4 regions of the Proteus vulgaris genome follow, and region 2 is predicted to be linked to each of the others. Evidence: predicted binding sites of a transcription regulator. Region 2 holds the regulator's gene; each other region holds the start of a gene.
What was found. Region 2 encodes CRP, which controls carbon source genes, mostly activating them, when cyclic AMP is high. Its sites were predicted from a motif close to ATGTGANNNNNNTCACAT; they were not measured.
Positions count from the first base shown of each region.

Region 1 (5,147 bases), 1.6 Mb from region 2:
TGGAAGAAACAGTAAAACGCCATCAAACACTTTCACGCCAAGATAGGCGTCAATTGATTATCGAAATGCTGTTGTCTGTTGGCTTTCCTGAGCAGAGTATTTACCGCTATCCCGGTGAATTGTCAGGAGGAATGGGACAACGGGCAATGATTGCTATTGCACTAATTAATAACCCAACAATTTTAATTGCCGATGAACCAACATCAGCCCTTGATGCCCAATTACGCCATCAAATTCTTGAACTGATTACCACTCAATGTGAGCTGCGTAAGATGGGTCTACTACTCATTAGCCATGATTTGCCTCTCGTTGCTGAATACTGTGAACGTGTCATGGTGATGTACCAAGGCGAACAAGTGGATGAACTCAATGCGAAAGCATTACCGACAGCCACACATCCTTATACGCGTACACTTTGGACATGTAGACCTAATGCAAGCACTTATGGCACGCAATTGCCAGTATTAGATAGGACGCTTAATTTCAAGGGGCAGCATCATGCTAATTGATATTCATGATTTACATGTTCAATTTGAGCAAGGCAAACAAGCAAAGCATGTTGTAAAAGGGATCAACTTACATGTCCAACAAGGTGAAACCTTTAGCTTGATAGGTCGTTCTGGTTGTGGAAAATCGACTGTTTTACGTGTCATTGCTGGATTATTGCCCCATTGGCAAGGTGACATGTCACTTTTAGGGCAAACCATTAAACCACAACAACGTTTTCAAGGCGCATTGCGCCGTAATGTGCAGATGGTATTTCAAGATCCCTATGCCTCTTTACATCCCCAACACCGTATTGAGCGTGCTTTTTCTGAGCCTTTGAAAATTCATCAAATTTCTTTTGATAACAGCACAATTGAACAGGCATTAGCTCAAGTCGGCTTATCTGCGGATGTGGCAAGTCGTTATCCTCATCAACTCTCTGGTGGGCAACGCCAACGAGTTGCCATTGCAAGAGCCCTTTTGCTACAACCTCAATTGTTATTATTAGATGAACCAACTTCAGCATTGGATATGTCAGTACAAGCCGAGATCTTAAATCTGCTTAATACTCTAAAAAAACAGCATAATATGACTTATTTATTAGTGAGTCATGATGCCGATGTGATTGCTCATATGTCTGATAGAGCCGCATTAATGGAAAATGGCGAATTGACTCAACACTATGATAGAGATGCGTTATCAAAAGGAATTCATCGTCTTGATTAACATAGAAGAAGTGATGCAATAAAAAATCGCAGTATTCAAAAAATACTGCGATTTTTAAAAATGCGACTGTGTTGACGATATTTAAACTAATAAGCCCGGAAAAATAGAACGCAAACCGGTCACAATAAACTCAATACCTAAAGACATTAATAATAATCCCATTATACGGGTTACCACGTTAATTCCCGTTTGTCCCAAGTATTTCACTAACAGTGTTGCACTACGAAAAAGCAACCAACAGCAAAATGCAAAAAAGATACTGGTTGCAGCTAATCCTAAAAAGTTAGTAAAGCCTTCCCAGCGAGAACTCCACACAATACAAGAACTAATTGCCCCAGGCCCTGCCATTAATGGTAACGCTAGAGGCACAACAGCAACACTATTACGTACGGCGGATTCGTTTCGTTCTTGATTGTTTTGTTTATCTTCCCCTAAACGCCCATTTATCATGGTCATGGCAATTGTAACAATCAGCATCCCTCCTGCTATACGAAACGAGTCGATAGAAATACCGAAAATACTCAGTATAGAATCACCAATTAACAGAGATGAAACCAAAATAATTGCAACGGAGCCATTTGCAATTAAGTTTGTTCTGTTTCGCCCCGCATCCGTTTGATAACTCGTCATACTAATAAAAACAGGCAAAATACCAATTGGGTTTACAATCGCAAAAAGACCCACAAAAAACTTAATATAACCGGATAAATCCAGCAGTGACCCCATGAAAAGCCCCTTCTTGGCTAATAAACATGCGAATTATTCTATAAAAGATAGAGTAACTCTAAAAAATCCGCGTTACTTTAAATCAATAAACCAGTTAATTCTATTAGTTAACAAGTTTTTACCTAAAATATTCTCTTGCAAACTGATAAAAACCTAGTGGTTTAATTTTATATCGAAATATTGGGTACGACAAAAAAATCGTTGATGATTTTTTACATATGCTTCTCATTCTCATTTAACACCTTGCTGAAAGGTGTCAGCTTATCAATTTTGTGATATATATCACGTTAATTAATTAGAAAGATGGTAAGCTGTTATCATTCGAAAAAAGAGAGTAACTTTAAAAATATATTTATGTTTATTGTTGTTTTTTTTAAGTTTTTTAAGCAAATTAGGGCCTCTAATTATTATTACTGAAATAAGTACGATGTCATCTATCTAGACTATTCTTATTAATGATGATCAAAACGGCTAATTTGCTTAAAAAATTTAACATTTTATCAGGAGTCTCTTTATGTCTGTAACTAACGTTACTGAACTCAATGATTTGGTTGCTCGTGTAAAAAAAGCTCAACGTGAATTTGCTAACTTCTCTCAAGAACAAGTTGATGCAATTTTCCGCGCTGCTGCATTAGCTGCCGCTGACGCCCGTATTCCTCTGGCAAAATTGGCTGTGAAAGAATCTGGCATGGGTATCGTTGAAGATAAAGTAATTAAAAACCACTTTGCTTCCGAATATATCTACAATGCATATAAAGATGAAAAAACCTGTGGGATCTTATCTGAAGATCTGACTTACGGCACAATGACTATCGCTGAACCTATTGGTATCATTTGCGGTATTGTACCGACCACTAACCCAACTTCTACTGCGATTTTTAAAGCATTAATTAGCTTAAAAACACGTAACGGTATTATTTTCTCGCCACACCCACGCGCTAAAGAAGCAACAAATCGCGCTGCAGAAATCGTTTTAAATGCAGCTATCGCTGCGGGTGCGCCAAAAGACATTATTGGTTGGATTGATGAGCCATCAGTCGCCCTCTCTAACGCATTAATGCACCATGAAGATATCAACCTGATCTTAGCAACAGGTGGTCCAGGCATGGTTAAAGCAGCATATAGTTCAGGTAAACCTGCTATCGGTGTCGGTGCGGGTAATACACCAGTTGTTATTGATGACTCAGCAGATATCAAACGTGCTGTAGCATCAATCTTAATGTCTAAAACCTTCGATAACGGCGTAATTTGTGCGTCAGAACAATCTGTTATCGTTGTTGATAGCATCTATAAACAAGTTCGTGAGCGTTTCTCAACTCACGGCGGTTATATGCTAACAGGCAAAGAATTAAAAGCTGTTCAAGATATCATCTTAAAAGACGGTAACTTAAATGCGGCTATCGTAGGTCAGCCAGCAACAAAAATTGCTGAAATGGCTGGCATTGAAGTGCCTGTAAACACCAAAATTTTAATTGGTGAAGTAAAAGAAACAACCGAAGCAGAGCCATTTGCTCACGAGAAATTATCTCCACTATTAGCAATGTACCACGCTCAAACTTTTGAAGATGCGGTACATAAAGCAGAAAAATTAGTTGAAATGGGTGGTATCGGTCATACATCTTGCTTATATACAGACCAAGATAATTGCCCTGAACATGTTGCCTATTTTGGCGATAAAATGAAAACATCTCGTATCTTAATCAATACTCCAGCATCTCAAGGTGGTATTGGTGACTTATACAACTTTAAACTTGCTCCTTCTCTAACCTTAGGTTGTGGTTCATGGGGTGGTAACTCCATTTCAGAAAACGTAGGGCCAAAACACCTTATCAACACTAAAACCGTGGCGAAAAGAGCAGAAAATATGTTGTGGCATAAACTTCCTAAATCTATTTACTTCCGCCGTGGCTGTTTACCTATCGCACTGGAAGAAATTGCGAGTGACGGTAAAAAACGCGCCTTTATCGTAACCGACGGTTTCTTATTCAATAACGGTTATGTCGATGAAGTAACTCGTGTACTGAAAAAATTTGGTGTTGAAACCGAAGTCTTCTTTGAAGTTGAAGCCGATCCAACATTGAGTGTTGTGCGTAAAGGCGCAGAACAAATGAACAGCTTTAAACCTGACGTGATCATCGCATTAGGTGGTGGTTCACCAATGGATGCTGCAAAAATTATGTGGGTTATGTATGAGCACCCAGAAACTCATTTCGAAGAATTAGCACTACGCTTTATGGATATCCGTAAACGTATTTACAAATTCCCAAAAATGGGTGTGAAAGCACAAATGGTTGCTATCACCACAACATCGGGTACTGGCTCTGAAGTAACACCTTTTGCGGTAGTAACTGATGACGAAACTGGTCAAAAATACCCATTAGCAGACTATGCATTAACACCTGATATGGCTATTGTTGATGCAAACCTTGTTATGAATATGCCTAAATCACTATGTGCATTTGGTGGTTTAGACGCAGTGACTCACGCATTAGAAGCTTATGTTTCTGTATTAGCGAACGAATATTCTGATGGACAAGCACTGCAAGCATTGAAACTACTGAAAGAATATCTGCCAGCAAGTTATCATGAAGGTGCTAAAAACCCAGTTGCTCGTGAACGTGTTCATAATGCGGCAACTATTGCTGGTATTGCTTTTGCAAACGCATTCTTGGGTGTTTGTCACTCAATGGCGCATAAATTAGGCTCTGAATTCCATATTCCTCATGGTTTAGCTAATGCGTTATTAATTTCAAACGTTATTCGTTATAACGCAAATGACAACCCAACAAAACAGACTGCATTTAGCCAATACGACCGCCCTCAAGCTCGTCGTCGCTATGCAGAAATTGCTGACCACTTAGAGCTTTCTGCACCGGGTGATCGTACTGCGGCTAAGATTGAAAAATTATTAGCATGGTTAGAAGAAATGAAATCTTCATTAGGTATTCCATCTTCTATTCGTGAAGCAGGCGTCCAAGAAAGTGATTTCTTAGCAAGAATTGATAAGTTATCTGAAGATGCATTTGATGATCAGTGTACTGGTGCTAACCCACGTTACCCACTGATCTCTGAACTGAAACAACTATTATTAGATTCTTACTACGGTCGTGAATTTAATGAACATCCTGTTGTGGAAGTAAAGGAAGAATCAAAACCAGCTAAAAAAAGCAGTAAAAAATAATCGAGACACTCTGTGTTAGTCAGATCCT
Region 1 covers NZ_CP090064.1:2,436,892-2,442,038, forward strand. Annotated here, with positions in the region: gene LW139_RS11865 (ABC transporter ATP-binding protein) at 1-509, shown strand, start outside; gene LW139_RS11870 (ABC transporter ATP-binding protein) at 499-1,212, shown strand; gene LW139_RS11875 (YchE family NAAT transporter) at 1,294-1,938, opposite strand; gene adhE (bifunctional acetaldehyde-CoA/alcohol dehydrogenase) at 2,453-5,119, shown strand.
Region 1: adhE (bifunctional acetaldehyde-CoA/alcohol dehydrogenase) is a predicted target of CRP. The motif match lies at 2,209-2,226, and genes of this name have one in related genera.

Region 2 (5,147 bases):
GAGCTATTTTGGCAAATATACACTCGCTTTAAAATAGTAATAAAATAGATAATGATAAGAAAATCAGTCGGATAGGCTAATATGCTGTTACTTATTGATAATTACGACTCGTTTACCTACAACCTCTATCAGTATTTCTGTGAATTGGGTGCTGAGGTTGTTGTTAAGCGTAACGATGAGATTGGACTTAAAGAGATAGAAAAGATGATGCCAGCACATCTTGTTATCTCGCCAGGACCTTGTACTCCTGATGAAGCCGGGATCTCTCTTGAGGCTATACAGCGGTTTGCAGGTGAAATTCCTATTCTTGGCGTTTGTCTTGGACATCAAGCAATAGGGCAAGCTTTTGGTGCATCTGTTATTAGAGCACGAGAAGTTATGCATGGTAAAAATTCATTGATACATCATAACCAACAAGGCGTTTTTAAAGGACTTAATCGTCCTTTAAGTGTAACGCGCTATCACTCTTTAGTGATAGATGCTACGACGTTACCTGTGCCTTTTGAAGTAACGGCATGGAGCCAACATGATGGAAATGTTGATGAAATTATGGGAATTCGCCATCGTACACTTCCAATTGAAGGGGTTCAATTTCACCCAGAAAGTATTTTAAGTGAACAAGGGCATGAGTTATTAAATAATTTTCTTAAATATTAATAAGATAGTATTTAAATAGCGAAATAACGCCTTTTTATACAAAACCACATTTGATTTTTTATTCATATTTAGTGATTATATTTTCACATTGAAGATGAATAACGATCAGGTGGGGTAATGACAAAGCAAAGCATCAACCGGGCAACTTACGATCAAGTAATGTTGCCAATTTATTCACCCGCAGAATTTATTCCTGTTAAAGGGGTGGGAAGTCGAGTTTGGGATCAGCAAGGAAAATCTTATATTGATTTTGCTGGTGGTATTGCTGTATTGGCATTAGGACATGCTCATCCTGCACTGAATCAAGCATTGAAAGAACAAAGTGAGCAACTCTGGCATGTGAGTAATATTTTTACAAATGAGCCTGCACTGCGTTTAGCACAAAAATTAATTGATAATACATTTGCAGAGCGTGTCTTTTTTGCTAATTCAGGCGCTGAAGCGAATGAAGCTGCATTTAAATTAGCTCGCCATTATGCGATCACTCGTCATAGTCCTTATAAAACCAAAATTATTGCTTTTCACCATGCCTTCCATGGTCGAACTCTGTTCACTGTATCTGTAGGAGGACAGCCTAAATATGCAGATGGGTTTGGCCCAAAACCTGCCGATATCGTACACGTTCCTTTTAATGATTTAGATGCCGTGAAAGCGGTTATTGATGATCATACATGTGCCGTTGTACTAGAACCAGTACAAGGTGAAGGCGGTGTAACAGCTGCTACTCCTGAATTTATGAGGGGGCTACGTGAGTTGTGCGATAAACATCAAGCATTACTTGTTCTTGATGAGGTACAAACGGGTATGGGGCGTACAGGTAAGCTTTTTGCTTATATGAATTACGATGTAACTCCCGATATTATTACTACGGCAAAGGCGCTAGGAAGTGGTTTTCCACTCAGTGCGATGTTAACGACACAAGAGATAGCGTCGGTAATGGGAGTAGGAACTCATGGTACAACTTATGGTGGTAATCCATTAGCGTGTGCAGTGGGTAATGTTGCATTTGATTTAATCAATACACCAGAGGTACTTGAGGGTGTAGAAAAGCGCTATCAGTGGATTGTAGACGAGCTCACGGCAATAAACCAAACCTACAACGTCTTTTCGCAAATCCGTGGGCAAGGATTATTGATTGGTGCACAACTTGCACCACAATATGAAGGCAAAGCGAAAATACTATTAGGGTTAGCTGCAAAACATGGGTTAATGATGTTAAATGCAGGGGCTGATGTTATGCGTTTTACGCCATCATTAATTATTACCCAAGAAGAATTACAAGAAGGAATGGCGGCATTAAAAGCAGCTATTGCGGAGTTTGTAAAAGAGTAGTCCTTATTATAAACCCCATCACAAGAATGGGGTTTATACAGATTTTTTATCAATAGCCCTTTGTATCGGGCTATTGTTTGTTCGGGCAGGGAAACTTAGCGAGTCCCGTAAACGACGATTGTTTTACCGTGTGCAGAGATCAGGTTTTGATCTTCTAGCATTTTAAGAATACGGCCTACAGTTTCGCGTGAACAACCAACAATTTGACCGATTTCCTGACGTGTAATTTTAATTTGCATGCCATCAGGATGCGTCATAGCATCGGGTTGTTTTGCTAAGTTTAGTAAGGTTTGTGCAATACGACCTGTTACATCAAGGAAAGCAAGGTTACCTACTTTTTCTGATGTGGTTTGTAATCTGTTCGCCATTTGAGCTGACAGGCGCATCAGAATATCAGGGTTGACCTGAATTAATTGGCGGAATTTTTTATAGGAAATTTCTGCTACTTCACAGGCTGTTTTTGCTCTAACCCATGCACTACGTTCTTGATCTTCTTCAAATAATCCAAGTTCACCGATGAAATCGCCCTGATTCAGGTAGGAGAGGATCATTTCTTTCCCTTCTTCATCTTTAATAAGAACAGCCACGGAACCTTTAACAATATAATAAAGTGTTTCCGCTTTCTCACCTTGGTGGATCAGCGTGCTCTTGGATGGATATTTGTGAATATGGCAGTGTGACAAAAACCATTCAAGAGTCGGGTCTGTTTGCGGCTTGCCGAGAACCATTCGCGTTATCCTCTGTACGTTAAATGCAGCCATTCAAAACGGATAGACTCCCTTTTGAGACAGCGTGCTTAAAAATCCTATCTTGACCTATTAACTTCCTGAGAACACGGTAAGTTAATATGGAGTAGATTATAATAAATGAGAAAATAATGCATTGATCTTAACCACTATCATCAAGCAGATATTGTTTTTAACACAATTAGTGCATTAAGTCTCGTTTTACGCAGTCAGCATAATAAACCTATTTGCTAATTGCTAGTTGAATTATGAGAATGTACTCTTTTAGTTTCTGTCATGTTTAGGGGGAAAATAAATGGAAGCACGAGTTAAGTGGGTTGAAGATTTATCTTTTGTTGGTGAGTCTTCATCAGGTCATCAAATAATGATGGATGGGAACTCTGGCGATAAAGCACCAAGCCCAATGGAAATGGTCTTAATTGCTGCGGGTGGATGCAGTGCGATTGATGTCGTTAGTATTTTACGCAAAGGGCGACATCAAGTCACTGATTGTGAAGTGAAATTAACATCAGAGCGTCGTGAAGAAGCTCCACGTTTATTTACTGATATCAATTTACATTTTATTGTTTCAGGTAAAGAACTCACAGATAAAATTGTTGAACGAGCAGTTCAATTATCTGCAGAAAAATATTGTTCCGTCTCTTTAATGTTAGGAAAAGCAGCTAATATTACACATTCATTCGAAATAAAAGACGCTGAATAAATTTGATATTTTAAAATAAAGTTTAATTTAGAAATAATATCCCTTAATAAAGGGGATATTATTTTTATAAAAATAGATTTTATTTTTGTTAACTGATCTTTTCGCCATTTAATAATTTTTTGACTAATGGCGCCATAATTAACTCCATCGCTAATCCTAATTTTCCACCAGGCACCACAATTGTATTTATTGTTGACATAAATGAGCCATGCAACATTGCCAGTAAATAAGGAAAATCAATATCCGTTAAGCCTCTAAAGCGAATAACAATAAAACTTTCATCAAGAGTTGGGATAGCTTTAGCTGAGAATGGGTTTGATGTATCGACAGTAGGGACTCGTTGAAAGTTGATGTGAGTACGCGAAAATTGCGGAATGATATAGTTAATATAATCATCCATAGAACGCACCACTGAATCTCTTACGGCTTCTTGTGAGTGGCCCCGTTCGGTTGTGTCTCGGATAAGTTTTTGTATCCACTCAAGGTTAACGATAGGAACTACACCCACTAGTAAATCAACATGCTGTGCGACATCGTGTTCATCAGTGACAACACCTCCGTGTAATCCTTCATAAAAGAGTACATCGGTATTATTGGGTAATGATTCCCATGGTGTAAAAGTCCCTGGTAATTGGTTGTAGGGCGTTGCTTCATCATAAGAGTGCAAATATTTACGTGATTGGCCTTGTCCTGTTTCACTATAATGGCTGAATGTGGAACTCAGTAGGCTAAAATCATTTGCTTCAGGGCCAAAATAGCTAATATGTCGCCCTTGTTCTTTGGCTTTTCTTATCGCCATGTCCATTTCAGGGCGAGTATAACGATGAAAACTATCCCCATCAATTAAAGCAGAATGTGCATTAAGTTGCTGGAATATCTTACGAAAAGCTTGGCTCGTGGTAGTCGTTCCTGCTCCACTTGAGCCAGTAACCGCGATGATAGGATGTTTGACTGACATAGGTTATCCTTTTGCAAAATAAGGTTAGCCCTTATTGGTGGCGATATTTCGCTCTGGAGTGATTAATCAGAGCGAAATTGCGATGCAGGCATAATATTGACGCTTTCATGAAGTTCTGACCAAACTAATACGGCTTCACCGGATTTAAGTTGTTTTTTTACGTCGGCGACTTTTTGTTCAAGCGTTTTCTCTTGGATACCATAATCGGTGCCTTCTCGTAAAACGAAACTTTCAATAAGATTGTCTAGAGTCTCTGAGGAAAGTTCGTTCCAAGGTATTATCATTTGGTTTTCTCCAAATAAGCGGATAACCAGTCAGGTATCCGATTTTCAAGCCACATCACGGGTTTAGAAAGCTTGCCACTGACAAAACCTACATGCCCGCCAAATTCAGTAAGTTGATACTCAATATTATTGGGTAGTGTTGTGATATCAGGAATAACATCCGCAGACATAAAAGGATCATCTTTAGCGTGAATGATCAGTGTCGTTTTCTTTATTTTATTTAATAAAGGCAAAGCACTACATTGACGATAGTAATCTAGGGCATCTTTGAATCCATGAATTTTAGAGGTAATTAGATCGTCAAATTGGCGTAGCTTTTTGATGGACTTTATCGTCAACAAACTAATTGGCAATGATTCAGGATAGCGGATCAACTTGCGTGTCGCGTTATTTTTTAGTCCTTTTAATAGATACCATTGATAAAAACGGGAAAAGCCATGCTCAATTTTAGCTGAACAAGGCTCTAA
Region 2 covers NZ_CP090064.1:4,042,124-4,047,270, reverse strand. Annotated here, with positions in the region: gene LW139_RS19150 (aminodeoxychorismate synthase component II) at 82-657, shown strand; gene argD (bifunctional acetylornithine/succinyldiaminopimelate transaminase) at 775-1,989, shown strand; gene crp (cAMP-activated global transcriptional regulator CRP) at 2,085-2,717, opposite strand; gene LW139_RS19135 (OsmC family protein) at 3,031-3,438, shown strand; gene LW139_RS19130 (phosphoribulokinase) at 3,527-4,396, opposite strand; gene LW139_RS19125 (YheU family protein) at 4,459-4,680, opposite strand; gene LW139_RS19120 (hydrolase) at 4,677-5,147, opposite strand, start outside.

Region 3 (5,147 bases), 740 kb from region 2:
TCCCCAAATAATGTGATAACCCTGACCTTCTTCATCAATTTTTACTAATCCCAAGGTATCTTCGGGATCTAGTGCTACGTTGCGAAAAAACTTACCTGATCCTGTCACGATAAAATATTGATTTGCTAATTCTTTAACGGGTTCTGTGACTTCGATATAACGTGGTGTTGAATAAAAGTCTCCTTGATAAGGTAAAACTTCCTCAGGTGTTAAACGTAAGCTGACATTCCCGCCATTACGTTCATCCCAGCCTTTTAACCACATATCACTGGTCGCTTTGATCATGCCTTGCACAAAACAAGATGTGAGAATTTTTTGCATGGTGATCACCTTATCTTTTTGATAAAACACTATTTTCATAATGACGAACTTCTTGTAACCACTTATCACCAACAGGAACATTTTGGCGTTCACAATATTCGTCCCAAACCGCTTGCCAAGGCAGTGCTTTTTGTTCTTCCAATAAGGCTAGGCGAGCTGTGAAATCACCATCAATTTCTAATTGTCGTAACATTGGCGTTGGTTCGAGTAAGGCTCGTAACAATGCTTTTTTCATATTACGTGTACCAATAACCCAAGCAGCGATACGGTTAATAGAAGCATCAAAGAAATCGAGACCGATATGAACACGGTTTTGTAAGTTATGTCTGATGATTTCATTTGCGATCGCCTGAGTTTCATCATCAAGTAAAATAACGTGGTCGCTATCCCAACGAACAGGGCGACTCACATGGAGAAGTAAGCGTTCAACGTAAGGCATCACCGCAGAAATTTTGTCTGAAATAACTTCTGTTGGGTGAAAATGCCCTGCATCTAAACAAAGTGCGGTTTGACGAGTAATGGCGTAGCCAAGGTAAAACTCACTAGAGCCTGCGGTATAAGATTCAGCGCCAATACCAAATAATTTACTTTCGACAGCATCAATATGATGTTTAGTGGAGAGTTTCTCGCTAATCGCTTCATCAAGCGCTTCAACAAGACGTTGTCTTGGGGCGTAGCGATCGATAGGAGTGTCTTTCATACCATCAGGTATCCAGATGTTCATCACCGAAGCCGTATTTAGTGACTCGCCAAAATAGGCTGATATGCGACGGCATGCTTTGGTATGACCAATCCAGTAATCGCGGATCTCTTTATTGGCGTGCGTTAATGTAGCTTCAAGGCTTAAAGGATGAGAGAAAAACGAAGGATTAAAGTCGAGCCCAATGTTTTGTTGTTTTGCCCATTCAACCCAATTAGCAAAATGCACAGGTTTGATTTCATTGCGTTCAACAGGTGTATCGGATTCTAAATAAAGGGCATGAAGATTAACTCTTTTTGAGCCAGGAATAAGGCTCATTGCTTTTTCCATATCCGCACGTAGTTCCGTAGCATTACGCGCTTTACCCGGATAGTTCCCCGTTGCTTGAATGCCGCCAGTTAATGCGGTATTTGAAGGTTCAAATCCTGAGACGTCATCACCTTGCCAGCAATGAATAGACACAGGTAATACATCCATTGCCTGAATAGCTTTTTCTGTATCAACACCTATCTGTGAAAAACGTTGTTTGGCAAGTTGATAGCTCTCTTTAATGTTAGACATAGCACTTTCCTTATCCGTCAATCGCGTATAAAAATATTTAGTGTTTAATTTCAATAAGTTGTAAAAATGATTGCCACGTATTTTTGTTTAGTGGCGCTTGGGGCATAAACGTGGTGTGAGTGGTGTTTTGGCTTATTAAGTGGCGAAAATGGCTGATATCTTCAATCTCATTTAGCGCAATGAGTTGTAAGCCCACATTACCTAATGTTGATGCTTCGATAGGGCCCGTAATAACGGGAATTCCACAGGTGTTGGCGCAAAGTTGGTTAAGCAGCGCATTTTGACTACCGCCCCCAACGATATGTAATTGTGTTAGTTGTGTAAAATTAAGTGATTGTAATTCAAGGAAAACATAGCGATAAAGTAGCGCTAAGCTGTCAAAAATACATCGTGACAATTGTGCTGGTGTGTTAGGAACAGATTTTCCCTGTTGTTGGCAATAGTCTTGGATTGCTTTACTCATTGAATCTGGATTGAGAAAGCATTCATCATTGGGATTAATTAAGTAAGTAAAAGGTGTGATGTGTTCGACATCATTAATTAATGCAGCAATATCAGTAATGTTGTGTTCTTTACAAATAGACTGAAATAACCATAGCCCCATAATATTTTTAAGAACACGATAACGACCTTCAACACCTCCTTCATTAGTGATATTTGCATGCAATGATTGGGTTGAAACACAAGGTGTGAAGCGTTCAATTCCCATTAGAGACCATGTTCCTGAACTTAAATAAGCGCACTGTTGATTTTTTAACGGTGTAGCAATTACTGCACTCGCCGTATCATGACTGGCAACGGAAATAACAGGAATTGCCTCGTTTTTACTATTTTTCCAATAACCAATCGTATTTCCGGGTTGTTTAATGGGCATAAACCAATGATGAGGAAGTTGCAGATAATCAAGCAGTGCTTTATTCCAATCTCCTGTGTTTATATCGATTAATTGTGATGTGGTGGCATTTGTATATTCACAATTAAGCTTGCCAGTTAAACGGTAAGCCAGGTAATCGGGGATCATCACAAAATGTGCCACACTCTCTAGCCATGGCGGGGTTTCAAGTTGCATAGCTTTTAGTTGATAGAGAGTATTAAAAGGAAGGAATTGAATACCAGTTTGTTGATAGATCCATTCAGCACTGAGATCGCTTTGTACTTGTTGCATCACATTTTCAGTGCGTTTATCACGATAAGAATAACTTAGACCAATACGCTCTCCTTGTGCGTTTAGTAGCACATAATCAACGCCCCAAGTATCAATACCAATGCTGCTTATAACAATATTTTGCTGTTCTATTAAAGATAAGCCTGTACGGATATGATGCTCTAATAAATCCAGATCCCAACAAGTATGACTTTCATTCATAGCAAAACGATTAGTAAAGCGGTGAATTTCAGTCAGTGATAATTGCTGATGGACTTTATCAAAACTGGCTAACATGACGCGACCACTTGAAGCACCAAGATCGATAGCAACGGTGTAGCAGATACTCATAGTCTAAATTCCTGTGATATAGAAATTGAAACTATCTTAAGAAGCGGGCAAAAATGATGCGTTAAACATTCTGCCAATAAACTGAAAAGTTGGCAGAATAACCAAAGTCGACGTGATGTTATTCACAATTTCATTAATCAGATTTCAAACAGATCCGTTATGGCTTTTTTATAATGTGATTCATTTCACACCATCATGACAAATAGGATTGAAATATAATTTCATTGGATGTAATTTTAATTGAAATTTAGTTTCATAAGGTTGTTGTGATGAAAGAAGATGCATTGAGCCAATGTCTTAAAAATGAAAGTAACCAAGAAACAACCCAATTTTCAGAGTTAAGTGCATTGGAATTGGTCACATTAATCAATAGTGCAGATATGACGGTTGCAAATGCAGTCAAAAAAGAATTACCCGCTATTGCCAATGCGGTAGAAAAAATCACTGAACGTTTACAAAAAGGTGGGCGTATATTTTATGTCGGTGCAGGAACGAGTGGCCGATTAGCTGTATTAGACAGTGCCGAATGTCCGCCAACTTTTGGTGTACCTTCTACATTAGTGCAGGCAATTATTGCAGGTGGTCATGATGCAATGTTAAAAGCGGTTGAAAATATTGAAGATAGCCAAGAAGCGGCAATTGAAGAGCTTCAACGTCGTCATGTCAGTGATAAAGATGTTGTTATTGGTATTGCCGCAAGCGGTCGAACTCCCTTTACGGTTGCAGCGTTGCAATATGGTAAGAAACTAAAGGCGTTGACTATCTCTATTACCACGCGTGGCAAAAGTATGATGAGTGAAATTGCTGACTTATCTATTGCGCCAGATGTGGGCGCAGAGGTATTAACAGGCTCTACAAGAATGAAAAGCGGCACGGCTCAAAAAATGATTTTGGGTATGTTAAGCACCAGCGTAATGACTAAGCTTGGAAAAGTGCATAAAAACCTGATGGTGGATGTGATCGCGAGTAATGAGAAATTACAACGTCGTGCTGAAGGTATTGTCAGCGAAGTGTGCGGAATTTCTAATGAAAGAGCCAGAACGCTGTTACAAATGGTTAATTATCATCCTAGAAAAGCCATTTTAATGTATGAACTTCACTTGAGTGTGGAGAAAGTTGATCAAATTACACAGCAATATCCTAATCGTTCGCTACAACAGCAACTTGCCTTATTTAATTAATAACAATATGAGTAAATACTCTGAACTTTAGCAGGCACACATATGGCTAATAAAATAGAACACCTCGACACGTTAGCAATAGAAATAGAAAAACACGCTGGTGGGTTTCAAAATGTGGCAACCCTAACACATTGTATGACTCGCATTCGATTGATTTTAAAAGATAGTTCACTATTTAATGCTGATGCTTTAAAACAAGTCGAAGGCGTTAAAGGTGTTGTATTTAATGGCGAACAGCATCAAGTGATTGTCGGAATGGGAACCGCCGCAAAAGTTTATTCTATTATGAATAAACGTATGCAAAATAGTTCAGCAAGTAGTGAAGATAAGCCTGCGTCAACACCAGTGAAAAAAGGCTTCTCGATACGCCGCATGTTAAATACATTAGCGGCTATTTTTGTTCCGACAATTCCTGCTTTAATTGGCTGCGGTTTGATTATGGGGCTAATTAATATTATCCGTTTAGTCGCACCGGGCTTAGTTGAGCAATTCCCTGAGCTATTTAAATTATTCAAATTAATTGGTAGTACGGTATTTGCCTATCTTTCTATTATGATTGGGATAAATACAGCTAAAGAGTTGGGAGCGTCAACTTCGATTGGTGCGGTAATGGCGGGGTTATTAGCCATGCCGGGGCTTGCTGATATCACTTTATTTGGCGAGAAATTACAGCCAAACAGTGGCGGGATTTTTGCGGTATTAATGGTGGTGGTGTTCTCTTCAAAACTAGAATTATGGTTTCGTAGCATCGTTAAAGAGAGTCTTGATCTTATCTTAACGCCGTTTGTGACGATTTTAGTCTCTTCACTGGTGGCAATTATGATATTCCAACCTATTGGCCATTATCTTAATCAGTTATTAGCGCAAGGCGTATCATTATCACTATTAA
Region 3 covers NZ_CP090064.1:392,126-397,272, forward strand. Annotated here, with positions in the region: gene rhaD (rhamnulose-1-phosphate aldolase) at 1-321, opposite strand, end outside; gene LW139_RS01995 (L-rhamnose isomerase) at 332-1,582, opposite strand; gene rhaB (rhamnulokinase) at 1,620-3,077, opposite strand; gene murQ (N-acetylmuramic acid 6-phosphate etherase) at 3,347-4,258, shown strand; gene LW139_RS02010 (PTS transporter subunit EIIC) at 4,301-5,147, shown strand, end outside.
Region 3: rhaB (rhamnulokinase) is a predicted target of CRP. The motif match lies at 3,251-3,268, and genes of this name have one in related genera.

Region 4 (5,147 bases), 1.6 Mb from region 2:
TCTGTACTATGGGAATTAACTTATTCCGCATACTGATGACGTACCTGAAACCAGTTTTACCTTCACTGACAGAACGTTCAGAAGCATTTTTACAAACCCAATTAACATGGGATGCACTTGAACAACCACTGTTAGGCCAAGAGATCACTAAATTCAAAGCATTGTTTAACCGCATTGAAATGGATAAAGCCAATGCAATGGTTGAAGCATCAAAAAGCACCATTGCACCTGTAAAAGAAGTCACAGGCCCATTAGCTGATTCACCGATCCAAGAAACCATCAACTTTGATGATTTTGCAAAAATCGATATGCGTATTGCTGAAATTAAACAAGCCGATTTTGTTGAAGGCTCAGACAAACTACTGAAATTAATTTTGGACTTAGGTGGTGAAACTCGCCAAGTATTCTCAGGTATTCGTACGGCATACCCAGATCCTAAAGTGTTAGAAGGTCGCTTAACGGTAATGGTGGCAAATTTAGCACCTCGTAAAATGCGTTTTGGTATTTCAGAAGGCATGGTAATGGCAGCAGGCCCTGGCGATAAAGATATCTTCTTACTCAGCCCAGATTCTGGTGCAAAACCGGGTCAACAAGTGAAATAACAACCAAGATTCATTTGCCAAATAAATAAATGGCGGGGTTCTATTAGAGCCCCGCTCTTTTTTTATTGTGATCCATAGCACACTTTCAAAATCGGTGTATGATAATTCTGTTAGTTGATTTGGGACACTTACTTATGAAATCTAAACGGGCACGATTGCAGATTACACTTTGGCATTATCTACGATCTTTTTTGGTTCTTTATCTTTGTCTTTTTGCAGGTAATCTTATTTCAGCCCTTCTACCCTTCGCGGTTCCTGGTAGTATTGTTGGCTTATTGATCCTTTTTGGTTTACTTGCTTTCCAGCTTATTCCGTTACGTTGGGTTAAACCTGGCGCCAATATCCTGCTAAAAAACATGTCATTGCTGTTTATCCCTATCGGGGTAGCCGTAATGAATTATTATGATTTACTTAGTCAGCAGCTCTTCCCTATCGTTTTAGCCTGTGTAGTCAGTACCTTTGGTGTTATGGCACTGGTTGCTTACTGTTCACATTATGTCCATCGTGAGCGTATTATCGTAGGTTCAAAACCAGATCTAGTTGAAGATGTTATTGAAACAAAAGAAAAAGATGATGATAAAGCATTAAGTGAGAAGAAAAAATGTTAGTGTTAATGAATATATGGTGGTCACTTCCTTTAACCATAATTATCTTTTATTTATCACGTAAACTTGCTGCTCGTTATAAATTACCTATATTGAACCCTTTACTTATTGGTATTGCGGTTATTATTCCTATCCTGTTAATTACACACACTCCTTACGAACACTATTTTGCCGGTAGTCGTATTTTAAATGATTTATTACAACCTGCCGTTGTTGCTTTAGCTATCCCGCTTTATCAGCAATTACACCAAATTCGCGCACAGTGGAAATCACTGATAAGCATTTGCTTTATTGGTAGTGTTGCAGCCATGGTCAGTGGTACTGCGATTGCCTTATGGGCGGGCGCAACCCCAGAAATTGCCGCATCAGTCTTACCTAAATCAGTCACAACACCTATCGCAATGGCAGTTGCAGACTCCATAGGTGGTATTCCTGCAATCAGTGCTGCATGTGTTATTGCAGTAGGTATTTTAGGTGCCATTTTTGGTCACACTCTATTCAAGATATTGCGAATTCCAACTCACGCCTCTCGGGGTCTAGCGATGGGAACCGTTTCACATGCAGTGGGAACAGCAAGAGCTGCTGAAGTGGATTATATCGAAGGTGCTTACAGTTCATTAGCATTAATGACCTGCGGGATTATTACCTCTTTACTTGCTCCATTTATCTTCCCTATTATTTTGCATCTTTATAGTTGATATCTTTCTTACTCTCCATTCTTAAATCCCCGATTTAATTAAATTTATTTCGGGGATTTTTACTATAAATTTGAGATACATCTCTCAATTAATGAATTTGTTGCAATTGTTTCATTGAAAATATGATTTTCATCACATATAAGAATGGGTAAAGATGCCTAGAATCTTATAATACAGAAAGATTAATGGGAGACTCATGTATGCATACTCGTTTTCAGGCAGTTTGGTCAGATTTATCCCCTCAGTTACAACACGCACTTGCTCCTTATCTTGAGCAGGATGAATTCCCTGCAATGTTTACGGCAGAGCAGGTCAACGCCATAAAAACACAGTTACAATGTAATGATGATGCCTTAGCCCTCGCACTTTTACCGGTTGCTGCAGCTTGTGCTGTTGCACCTATCTCTAACTTCAAAGTAGGTGCAGTTGCGCGTGGTGAAAGTGGTAATCTCTACTTCGGTGCCAATATGGAATTTGCTGGCGCACCATTACAACAAACAGTCCATGCCGAACAAAGTGCGGTAACTCATGCATGGCTACGTGGTGAATCTCGCTTAATTTCAATCACCGTTAACTATACACCTTGTGGTCATTGTCGCCAGTTTATGAATGAACTCAACAGTGGCACCCATATTCAGATCCAATTACCTGGTAGAAAAGTAGCGACATTGGGGGATTATTTACCTGATAGCTTTGGTCCGAAGGATCTCAATATCACTTCTTTATTAATGGATAAAGTTAATCACAGTTACAAAATTGATAACCCTAGTGAATTAGCACAACAGGCGCTACAAGCCGCCAATCGTAGCCATGCACCTTATAGTGAGTCTCACAGCGGAATTGCTGTTCAAATGAAAAATGGCAAAATTTTCCAAGGTAGCTACGCAGAAAATGCCGCATTTAACCCAAGCTTACCACCATTACAAGCCGCATTAATTTTATTAAATATGGCGGGTGAGAGTGTGATGGAAATTGAATCTGCGGTCTTAATTGAAAAAGCAGAAACAATTTTAACGCAATGGGATGCAACTCAAGCCACATTAACGGCTTTAGGTTGTCGCCAGATGCAACGCATCACTTTGTAAAAAGTTTTAACTTATTCCTCTAAAAATCTCTCCTAAAAAAGCATCAGCATGTAAATTTTGCTGGTGCTTACCAGAAAAAGTTGTAACAACTGTATCTATCTCTCATTTCTAAGCATAAAAATCATAAAAAAATAACATAAGCTGTACATATTTTTATTATTTTGTAGGATCTACTATTGTCATGTGACTAACTGCCTTACAAGAGTATTTTTCATGGAACTGGAACACGAAAGTAAACGCCCTCTCTACATCCCGTATGCAGGCCCAATCCTGCTTGAATTTCCCCTGTTAAATAAAGGTAGTGCTTTCAGCGAAGAAGAACGCAGCACCTTTAACTTACATGGTTTACTGCCTGAAGCAGTTGAAACCATTGAAGAGCAGGTTGAACGCGCTTATCGCCAATATCTTGATTTCAAAAACGATAACGACAAACATATTTACCTAAGAAACATCCAAGACACCAATGAAACTCTGTTTTACCGTTTATTGGAATCTCACCTTACTGAAATGATGCCAATCATTTACACACCAACAGTGGGTGAAGCTTGTGAACATTTCTCTGATATTTATCGTCGTGCTCGTGGTTTATTTATCTCTTACCCTAACCGCGCCAATATCGACGATATGCTGCAAAACGCCACTAAACAAAACGTAAAAGTCATTGTTGTCACTGATGGCGAACGTATTCTTGGTCTAGGTGACCAAGGTATCGGCGGTATGGGTATTCCTATCGGTAAACTCTCTTTATATACTGCGTGTGGGGGTATCAGCCCGGCGTACACACTGCCTGTTGTACTTGATGTTGGTACTAACAATCCACAACGTTTAAACGATCCACTATATATGGGATGGCGCCATCCTCGTATTACTGGTGATGAATATAACGAATTCGTTGATGAATTTATTCAAGCTGTTAAACGTCGCTGGCCAAATGTTTTACTGCAATTTGAAGACTTCGCGCAAAAAAACGCGATGCCTTTACTAAACCGTTATCGTGATGAATTATGTTGCTTTAACGATGATATTCAAGGCACTGCGTCTGTTACCTTAGGTAGTCTTATCGCGGCTAGCCGTGCTGCGGGTCGCCAATTAAAAGACCAAACCGTCACTTTCTTAGGTGCAGGCTCTGCAGGTTGTGGCATTGCTGAGCAAATCATTGCCCAAATGAAATCTGAAGGCTTAAGTGATGAGCAAGCGCGTGAGCGTATCTTCATGGTTGACCGTTTTGGTTTATTGACAGACAAACTGCCAAACTTACTTGATTTCCAAAGCAAACTTATCCAAAAAAGTGAAACCATTGCTGATTGGGAAATAGAAAGCGATGCTATTTCGCTGTTAGAAGTGGTGAAGAATGCAAAACCAACTATTTTGATTGGTGTTTCAGGACAAGCAGGTTTATTCACTGAAGAAATTATTCGTGAAATGCACAAACACTGTGAACGCCCTATCGTGATGCCATTATCTAACCCAACTTCACGTGTTGAAGCACGCCCTGAAGATATTATCAATTGGACAGATGGCCAAGCTTTAGTGGCAACGGGTAGCCCATTTGCACCTGTAAAATACAAAGATAAAGAGTATCCAATTGCACAATGTAATAACTCTTATATCTTCCCAGGCATTGGGTTAGGTGTTATTGCCTGTGGTGCTAAACGTGTGACTGATGCCATGTTAATGGTTGCAAGTCGTGCATTAGCTGATTGTTCACCAATGGCAAAAGAGGGAGATGGCTCACTATTACCTTTACTGGCTGATATTCAACAAGTTTCGCGTTATATAGCAAAACAAGTTGCAAAAGAAGCACAAGTTCAAGGTGTTGCTACTGTTACCTCAGATTCAGCATTAGAAGAAGCCATTGAACGCAACTATTGGCAGCCTGAATACCGTATTTACAAAAGAACGTCATTCTAAATCGTTTTAAATACTAAGTACCATTCTGAAAAGCGCATCATTACTTAATATGAGGCGCTTTTTTCTTGCTTCCCTATCTTTGCTCAAGTAGCCTTAACTATTATGAAAATCATTTTTTATTTGCGTCATTAAGGCAAGGACATGCTAAAACGCCTCATTTATCTTTTTCTCACACTTTTTATTCTACTTGCAGTCACTTTGATTGCCTGCGATCGCTGGATCGGGTGGAAAACAAACCCTTATATT
Region 4 covers NZ_CP090064.1:1,283,406-1,288,552, reverse strand. Annotated here, with positions in the region: gene metG (methionine--tRNA ligase) at 1-602, shown strand, start outside; gene LW139_RS06090 (CidA/LrgA family protein) at 737-1,210, shown strand; gene LW139_RS06085 (CidB/LrgB family autolysis modulator) at 1,204-1,905, shown strand; gene cdd (cytidine deaminase) at 2,106-2,990, shown strand; gene LW139_RS06075 (NAD-dependent malic enzyme) at 3,204-4,901, shown strand; gene sanA (outer membrane permeability protein SanA) at 5,043-5,147, shown strand, end outside.
Region 4: cdd (cytidine deaminase) is a predicted target of CRP. The motif match lies at 2,026-2,043, and genes of this name have one in related genera.